2 regions of the Anaerobacillus alkaliphilus genome follow, and region 1 is predicted to be linked to the other one. Evidence: a T-box and tRNA genes for the amino acid it is inferred to sense, from the RefSeq annotation. Region 1 holds a T-box; the other holds one or more tRNA genes.

The links. The T-box of region 1 lies ahead of leuS (leucine--tRNA ligase). A T-box ahead of a tRNA ligase gene usually reads a tRNA of that ligase, here a tRNA-Leu.
Region 2: it encodes a tRNA-Leu, which carries the amino acid that the T-box ahead of leuS (leucine--tRNA ligase) is inferred to sense. The anticodon was not compared.

What each region holds. Positions count from the first base shown of each region.
Region 1 is NZ_QOUX01000046.1:1,016,471-1,020,851, forward strand. Features, by position in the region: gene leuS (leucine--tRNA ligase) at 1-2,376, opposite strand, end outside; T-box leader at 2,498-2,721, opposite strand; gene DS745_RS20155 (MDR family MFS transporter) at 2,889-4,085, opposite strand; partial or broken gene DS745_RS20160 (peptide-methionine (S)-S-oxide reductase MsrA) at 4,241-4,381, opposite strand, start outside.
Region 2 is NZ_QOUX01000047.1:664,534-668,914, reverse strand. Features, by position in the region: rRNA gene rrf (5S ribosomal RNA) at 1-57, shown strand, start outside; tRNA gene DS745_RS23765 (tRNA-Ala) at 68-143, shown strand; tRNA gene DS745_RS23760 (tRNA-Met) at 180-256, shown strand; tRNA gene DS745_RS23755 (tRNA-Met) at 399-475, shown strand; tRNA gene DS745_RS23750 (tRNA-Asp) at 563-638, shown strand; tRNA gene DS745_RS23745 (tRNA-Phe) at 660-735, shown strand; tRNA gene DS745_RS23740 (tRNA-Gln) at 750-824, shown strand; tRNA gene DS745_RS23735 (tRNA-Gly) at 832-906, shown strand; tRNA gene DS745_RS23730 (tRNA-Leu) at 939-1,024, shown strand; tRNA gene DS745_RS23725 (tRNA-Arg) at 1,039-1,112, shown strand; tRNA gene DS745_RS23720 (tRNA-Pro) at 1,117-1,193, shown strand; tRNA gene DS745_RS23715 (tRNA-Gly) at 1,382-1,452, shown strand; tRNA gene DS745_RS23710 (tRNA-Ile) at 1,462-1,538, shown strand; tRNA gene DS745_RS23705 (tRNA-Glu) at 1,553-1,627, shown strand; tRNA gene DS745_RS23700 (tRNA-Val) at 1,773-1,848, shown strand; tRNA gene DS745_RS23695 (tRNA-Thr) at 1,897-1,972, shown strand; tRNA gene DS745_RS23690 (tRNA-Lys) at 1,980-2,055, shown strand; tRNA gene DS745_RS23685 (tRNA-Leu) at 2,116-2,196, shown strand; gene DS745_RS23680 (M2 family metallopeptidase) at 2,345-3,928, shown strand; gene DS745_RS23675 (hypothetical protein) at 4,040-4,297, shown strand; gene DS745_RS23670 (alpha/beta-type small acid-soluble spore protein) at 4,297-4,381, shown strand, end outside.

The DNA of each region.
Region 1 (4,381 bases):
GACTTTACGAATCGTTTTCCCTTCAAGTTCTTCTTTAATTTTTGCATCATTTTTCGCTAGCTCTTCCATTTCTTCGCGACTAGAGTTGTTAGGCATTAATAGCTTGCCTTTCAACTTGCCGTTCACTTGAACAACTACTTCAACTTCATTTTCTACAAGCATACTCTCATCAAAAGTTGGCCAAGCAGCATATGCCAACGTTTCGTTATGGCCTAACTTTTCCCAAAGCTCTTCGGCAATGTGCGGTGCAACTGGTGCTAGTAACTTTACAAAGCCTTCAACAAGTGCTTTTGGTAATTGCTGTTGCTTGTAGCCCTCGTTAATAAATACCATTAGTTGTGAGATTGCCACATTAAAGCGTAACCCTGCATAATCCTCAGTTACCTTTTTGACTGTTTGATGATATAAGCGTTGGAACGCCTCGGTTCCCTCCGTCTCAGTAATGATTGGGCTTAGTTGCCCCTCCTCAGTTACTAGTAAACGCCAAATTCGGTCTAAGAAACGACGGGCTCCATCTAATCCATTTTCGCTCCAGGCAATCGAAGCGTCCAATGGACCCATAAACATTTCGTATAAACGAAGTGTATCCGCTCCGTGGCTTGATACGATATCATCAGGGTTGACAACATTCCCTTTAGATTTACTCATTTTTTCATTGTTTTCACCTAAAATCATGCCCTGGTTGTATAGTTTTTGGAATGGTTCTTTTGTTGAAACAATCCCTAAATCATATAGGAACTTGTGCCAGAAGCGAGCATATAACAAGTGAAGAACTGCATGTTCTGCTCCACCAATGTAAATGTCTACTGGCAACCATTGCTTTAATTTTTCTGGATCTGCCAATGCTTCTGGATTCTTTGGATCAATATATCGTAGGTAATACCAGCAACTACCTGCCCAGTTTGGCATCGTATTTGTTTCGCGTCTACCTTTTTTTCCTGAAACAGGATCAAGGACATTCAACCATTCCTGGTTGTTAGCTAGCGGTGATTCACCAGTAGCAGATGGTCTGATTTGGTCCATCTTAGGTAAAAGTAATGGAAGCTCTTCTTCTGGAACAGCTGACATAGTACCATCTTCCCAGTGAATGATTGGAATAGGTTCCCCCCAATAGCGTTGACGACTAAATAACCAATCGCGCAGACGGAAAGTTACTTTGCTATTACCTTTCTTCTCTTCTTCTAACCAAGCAATCATCTTCCCAATTGCTTCTTTTTTCGTTAACCCATTCAGGAAGTCAGAGTTCACAAGTGTGCCATCACCTGTATATGCTTCTTCCTCTACATTCCCACCAGCTACTACTTCAATAATCGGTAGCTCAAAGGCACGAGCAAACTCATAGTCTCGCTCATCGTGTGCTGGAACTGCCATAATAGCTCCTGTTCCGTATGTTACTAATACATAATCAGCAATCCAGATCGGTAGTTTTTCACCATTAGCAGGGTTAATGGCATAGGCACCTGTGAAAACACCTGTTTTCTCTTTCGAAAGTTCTGTACGTTCTAAATCACTTTTCATCGAGATTTGCTTGCGGTATTCTTCAACCGCTTCTTTTTGTTCAGCATTCACAATTTGATCGACAAGTTTATGCTCGGGAGCTAATACTGCATAAGTAGCACCAAATAACGTGTCAGGACGTGTTGTAAAGACTGTAAACGTTTTGTCATGGCCTTCAATCTCAAAATGAATTTCTGCTCCTTCAGAGCGACCAATCCAGTTACGTTGCATATCCTTAATGCTCTCAGACCAATCAAGTTCTTCAAGATCGTCTAATAAACGGTCAGCGTAAGCTGTAATTTTTAGCATCCATTGCTTCATCGGGCGGCGTTCAACTGGGTGTCCACCACGCTCACTTTTTCCATCAATCACTTCTTCGTTTGCTAAAACTGTTCCTAAAGCAGGGCACCAGTTAACCGCAACTTCATCAATATAAGCAAGATCCTTCTCATACAATTTTAGAAAAATCCATTGCGTCCATTTGTAGTAATCTGGGTCAATCGTACTTACTTCACGATCCCAATCGTAAGAGAAACCTAGTGATTTGATTTGTCGACGGAACGTATCAATATTCTTATTTGTAAATTCAGCCGGATCGTTCCCCGTATCAAGTGCGTATTGCTCAGCTGGTAAACCGAATGCATCCCACCCCATTGGGTGAAGCACATTATAGCCTTGCATACGTTTCATTCTTGAAAGGATGTCTGTTGCTGTATAACCTTCAGGGTGACCAACATGAAGCCCCGCCCCTGATGGGAATGGAAACATATCTAATGCGTAAAACTTCTCTTTGGTCTCGTCTTCACCTGTTTTAAATGTTTTGTTGTTTTCCCAATACGTTTGCCACTTTTTCTCTATATCTTGATGTGAAAATGACATGTAAATAACCTCCTTATTTTTCTCTTTATGTATTAGTAGTGTAAAGCTTCGAGTATAGACTGTAAAGTTGTGGTAATTGCTTTTAAGACAAAATAAAAAACCTCCCACCACTAACGTTAACGTTAGGGACGAGAGGTTATTAACAAAATTATTCCCGCGGTACCACCCAATTTAGTGTTGGATACACTCACTTATTGACACCGTAACGAGGCCAGACGTCAAGAGCTACTATTCGTTCACCCTTGCAACTTTAAGGCGAGTTCATGGACTTTGTGATTGACTTGCACCAACCGTCAATTCTCTAGGTCACGAGGTTCCATTACTACTCCTCATCATTGTTTTTACTAGATATAGAAGTTATGATTAATAACTCATAATTCGTATTGTATAAATTTGTCGAATAAAAGTCAATAGCTTATTTCACATTTTTGTCAAAGTTTTTATATTTTATACAACATGTCATAATTGTGAAATATTTTTTTTGGAAAATGAATATAATCCAAGACCTTTCATTAACTTGCATTTGCTTCTTTGTGAACTGCTGTACCTACTAGATGACGATCGTACAGGTAAGTAGAGATAAAACCCACCATGAAAAACATCATTAATCCATAGAATAATGCTTGCATTCCAAACAAATCAACCACTACACCACCCAAAAATGGTCCAACCATTCTACCAGCAGTAGCTACACTATTTACAACACCCTGATAGAACCCTACTTTTCCTTTAGGGGCTAACTGGTTAGCGATTGTTGGTATCGCTGGCCAGACAAACATTTCCCCAATCGTTAATATGATCATCGCAACAACAAAAACTAGAAAAACTTCTGCTTGAGCCACGACGAAAAATGCGACCATAAAAATAGCAAGACCAAAATAAATCTGCCCCTTTAATGTATGGAACCATTTTTTGATCATTAGAGAGATGATTGGCTGACCAAGTACGATTAAGGCACCATTCACAGTCCAGATAATGCTATATTGAGTTAAGCTAATACCTAACGCTTGTGTGTGAACAGAGATCGTTGATTGCCATTGAACATACGCAATCCAGCAAATAATAAAGCCGATACATAAAATTAATAAAGCCTTAAATCTTGCTTTGTTCTCCACTGCTAACCCTTGTTCAAAAATATTCGTTTGTACTGTTTCTGACGGATCTACCTTAATATTTCTAAAACCAAAGAAAGCAATTAAGAAGAAGATAATATACATAAATCCGTTTGCAAAAAATACATAATCAAACCGAAACGAAGCTACAAGACCTGCTAGCGCTGCTCCAACAGCAACACCGAGGTTCTGAGCAACATAGATGGCGTTAAAGGCTTTTCTACCTCCTGCAGGCCAAACTGAACCGGCCATCGCATACATAGACGGGTAGGTGATCCCTGATCCAAAACCTAAGCCAACCATTAATACAACATAATAAATCCAAGTGTGATAAAATGCTAACGTAAATGCGCTAACCATTGTAATGGTTATTCCCAATAGAATGGTTTTGTACCCACCAATTCGATCAAAAAGTCGTCCACCAAGCAAATTACCAACAATTCCTGCTCCTGCATTTGCCATTAAAACAAGACCGGCAACACTCAGTGATTTCCCCAACTCTTGATGAATATAGATCGTGTTAAGTGGCCACAAAAAAGAAGCGCCTGTTACGTTTATCACCATTGCGATGACTAGTAACCATAACGCTTTAGGCATAATGACCTCTACCTCTCTCTTTATCTCTATCTCTTATTTTCTTATTTCGTATCTCTAAGAATTGTATGTTATATCTCTATATTTAGCAACGCAGAATTTTGTAGAAAAATGTTACTTTCGAGATGGTCAGAGGCTTCAATAACTAAGCCAAGTTTTTACCAACGTATAGTAGATAGTGCTGTTAACAGACTTTGTTGTTCAGAAACACTTATATCCCAACTAGAAACTTCTTGCCTAATCGTCGTGAGATTGCCATATCCTTTTACAAATCCGTTTAATCTTGCGACCAAGGTTGA
Region 2 (4,381 bases), on a different contig from region 1:
CTTCAGCGCCGATGGTAGTTGGGGGTTTCCCCCTGTGAGAGTAGGACGTTGCTAAACTATTGAAAATGGGGCCTTAGCTCAGCTGGGAGAGCGCCTGCCTTGCACGCAGGAGGTCAGCGGTTCGATCCCGCTAGGCTCCACCAATTATTTTTTTCAAGTTAATTATATACTTCTATTATCGCGGGGTGGAGCAGTCTGGCAGCTCGTCGGGCTCATAACCCGAAGGTCATAGGTTCAAATCCTATCCCCGCAACCAATCTACATCCTGAATGTTCTTTTTTGCAGATTTGCGACGAGTAATTGCAGAGGTAAACATGCTTGCCTTGCACGCAGGAGGTCAGTCGTTTGATCTCGCTAATCTTCATCAATTTTTTAGTTAATTATATACTATTTATTATCGCGGGGTGGAGCAGTCTGGCAGCTCGTCGGGCTCATAACCCGAAGGTCATAGGTTCAAATCCTATCCCCGCAACCAATCTACATCCTGAATGTGCTTCTTCGCAGATTTGCGACAAGTAATCGCAGGAGCAAATGCCATCTAATTTTATTAACAATCTAATATGGACCCGTGGTGTAGCGGTTAACATGCCTGCCTGTCACGCAGGAGATCGCCGGTTCGATCCCGGTCGGGTCCGCCATTTATACTTATTATATATTTTGGCTCGGTAGCTCAGTCGGTAGAGCAGAGGACTGAAAATCCTCGTGTCGGCGGTTCGATTCCGTCCCGAGCCACCATAAATTTTAATTGTTGGGCTATAGCCAAGCGGTAAGGCAACGGACTTTGACTCCGTCATTCTCTGGTTCGAATCCAGATAGCCCAGCCATTTTTGTGCGGAAGTAGTTCAGTGGTAGAACACCACCTTGCCAAGGTGGGGGTCGCGAGTTCGAACCTCGTCTTCCGCTCCAACTTAAATAATATAAGCAAGTCTTTCCGTTATGCCGGGGTGGTGGAATTGGCAGACACACAGGACTTAAAATCCTGCGGTAGGTGACTATCGTGCCGGTTCAAGTCCGGCCCTCGGTACTTTAAAATTACATGCGCCCTTAGCTCAGCTGGATAGAGTGTTTGACTACGAATCAAAAGGTCGGGAGTTCGAATCTCTCAGGGCGCACTCTCGGGAAGTGGCTCAGCTTGGTAGAGCACCTGGTTTGGGACCAGGGGGTCGCAGGTTCAAATCCTGTCTTCCCGACCATCAAGCTCTTACTAGTTGCATAACTTATTATAAATATGCGGGTGTAGTTTAGTGGTAAAACCTCAGCCACGAGTGTTACATCTTGAAAAGCTACGAGTTGCCTCGACGGATATACTTCTTCGAACAATCAAGAAGAGGAAGAGGCATGACAGAAGGCGTTTAATTTTAGTATAACTCATTATAAATATGCGGGTGTAGTTTAGTGGTAAAACCTCAGCCTTCCAAGCTGATGTTGTGAGTTCGATTCTCATCACCCGCTCTCTATTATGGGCCTATAGCTCAGCTGGTTAGAGCGCACGCCTGATAAGCGTGAGGTCGGTGGTTCGAGTCCACTTAGGCCCACCATAATAGGTTTAGATGGCCCGTTGGTCAAGCGGTTAAGACACCGCCCTTTCACGGCGGTAACACGGGTTCGAATCCCGTACGGGTCACCAAAATGATGTAATACTTCGGAGGATTAGCTCAGCGACGAGCGTAGCATCACTGGAATACTACGAGTTGTTTCGACGAATCCACACCATTGATTTACTAGTAGAGGAAGAAACAGGGTCTTCTATGAATTATCTTCATCACTACTTCGGAGGATTAGCTCAGCTGGGAGAGCACCTGCCTTACAAGCAGGGGGTCGGCGGTTCGATCCCGTCATCCTCCACCAAAGTTTTTTTGCGCAACAAAGTGAAGCAAAAATAACTTCCCATAATATGCCGGCCTAGCTCAATTGGTAGAGCAACTGACTTGTAATCAGTAGGTTGGGGGTTCAAGTCCTCTGGCCGGCACCATTTGTACGAGCCATTAGCTCAGTTGGTAGAGCATCTGACTTTTAATCAGAGGGTCGAAGGTTCGAATCCTTCATGGCTCACCAAAGTTTTTTGCGAAGCAAAATAACTAAGTTTTTTGCACAGCAAAATAACAATCATTATACGCGGGTGTGGCGGAATTGGCAGACGCGCTAGACTTAGGATCTAGTGTCTTTGACGTGGGGGTTCGAGTCCCTCCACCCGCATCTTAATTGTAAAATAAACCCATAACTTATTAGTTATGGGTTTATTTTTTTTTATTTTAGTAGTTTTTTTATGTTAAAATTAGCTTGCTTCCTAATGTAAGCGTTTAAAAAGAAAGGGAACTTTTAGAATAGAGGAGGAACTTCTTTCATGATAAATCAGAAAATAGAAGAATTCTTATTAGAACAAAACAGATCAATGGAAGCGTTATATAAACCTGTATTATTAAATAATTGGTTGTCAGCAACAACTGGGAATAAAGAATGGGCAGATAAGCATGAAGAAGCGCTTAAAAGTTACTTTGCGAACTTCTCAAACTCCGACACATTCGAGACACTATTATCTTTTAGAGATAATAACGATCTTACGTCTATTCAAAGGCGCCAGATTGAAGATCTGTATAATAAAATGGTAAGAAACCAACTAGAAGACAGTGTTCGTAGTGAAACTCTTGAACTAGAAAAAGAAATTTCTCAGGTATTTAATACTTATAGACCATTGTTGTTCGGTCAAAAAGTAACAAATAACGAGTTATTAGATATTCTTCGGAATAGTGACCAAGAAGAAAGTAGAAAAGAAGCGTGGCTTGCTAGTAAACAAGTGGGTAAGAAAATAGAACGTACTCTTTTGAAATTAGTACAAAAAAGGAATAAAGATGCAAAAGCATTAGGATTTGATAACTTCTTTCAAATGAGTCTATCAACTCAAGAACTTGATATGAATACGGTCATTCAAATTTTTGACGAATTAAGGAAATTATCGGATGAGCCTTTTCGTTTAATAAAAGATGAAATAGATGAAGAGCGTGCTACTAAGTTAGGTATTGCTAAAAAAGATATTCGCCCTTGGCATTATGTTGACCCATTTTTTCAAGAAGCACCTACTGTAGGTGGTATAGACTTGGACAAGGTCTACAAAAATAAAGATCTAGAGAAGCTCGTTTCTGAAACCTTTAAATCAATGGGCCTAGATATTGGAGATATCCTCAAAAGAAGTGACTTGTACCCTAGGCAGGATAAAAATCCATTTGGTTTTTGTACAAATGTTGACCGGAAAGGCGATATAAGGGTTTTAGTTAACCTTGATGAAAGCATGTTTTGGGTAACGGCTCTCTTACACGAATTTGGACATGCTGCTTATTTTAAATACATTGATAAAGACCTACCTTTCATTTTGCGTTTTCATTCACATTCTCTGACAACAGAAGCAATTGCTTTGTTTTTTGGACGGATGAATAAAACTTTAGAATGGCAAGATCGTTTTTTAGAAATAGAAGGCAACGAGATGAAGGAAGAGTCTTTAGCAACTAAAAAAATGCTCCAACGGCAAATGTTAGTTTCAGCGAGATGGATGATCACATTCACGTTTTTTGAAAAAGCAATGTATGAAAATCCTGATCAGGATTTAAATAAACTATGGTGGAAACTTGTAAAAGAAATTCAATATGTAACACCACCTGAAAATACAAATGCTCCAGATTGGGCTTCCAAAATGCATTTTTCCTTAGCTCCAGTATCCTATCAAGACTATCTACTAGGAGAGTTAACCGCATCCCAACTTCACCATCATATCGCCCACCATATCTCTTCTGACTTATTTACTCCAAAAGTAGGGGAGTATTTAATAGAAAACTTTTTTAAGTATGGGGCCTCATTACACTGGAATGATAAAATCAAAAATGCAACTGGTGAGTATTTAAACCCAAGTTATTTTGCAAACCAGTTTTTAAAGTAGAATAGAATTGCTGTGAACGAAAAGAAAGAAAGTTCCCACTATTTGAGATCTTGGCTAGAATAAGTGTGACACATTGGTACAAACTAAAAATAAAAGCCTTGGAGGTTACCAATGGAACAGCAATCTTTGACTTACTTTGAAAAATTAGAACGATTATACGTTTTAACAGAAACTCGCAAAATGCTTAAAAGTCAACTTGAAGAAGTAAATAGCAGTAATCAGTCACCTCATCTTATTGAAGACGATCTTCATAAAATTGAACAGGAAATTAAGATTTATGCCAACGGACATGATATTGAGGAACTTGACTTTACTACTTCGTCTTTAATAAATCCAGTTTTCTATACTGATTTTGAAGAGGTGGAATAATGGCCAAAAGAAGACGAAAACTTCTTGTTCCTGAAGCTGCACAAGGAGTAACCCAGCTTAAAGGCGAGGTCATGGCGAAGAAAG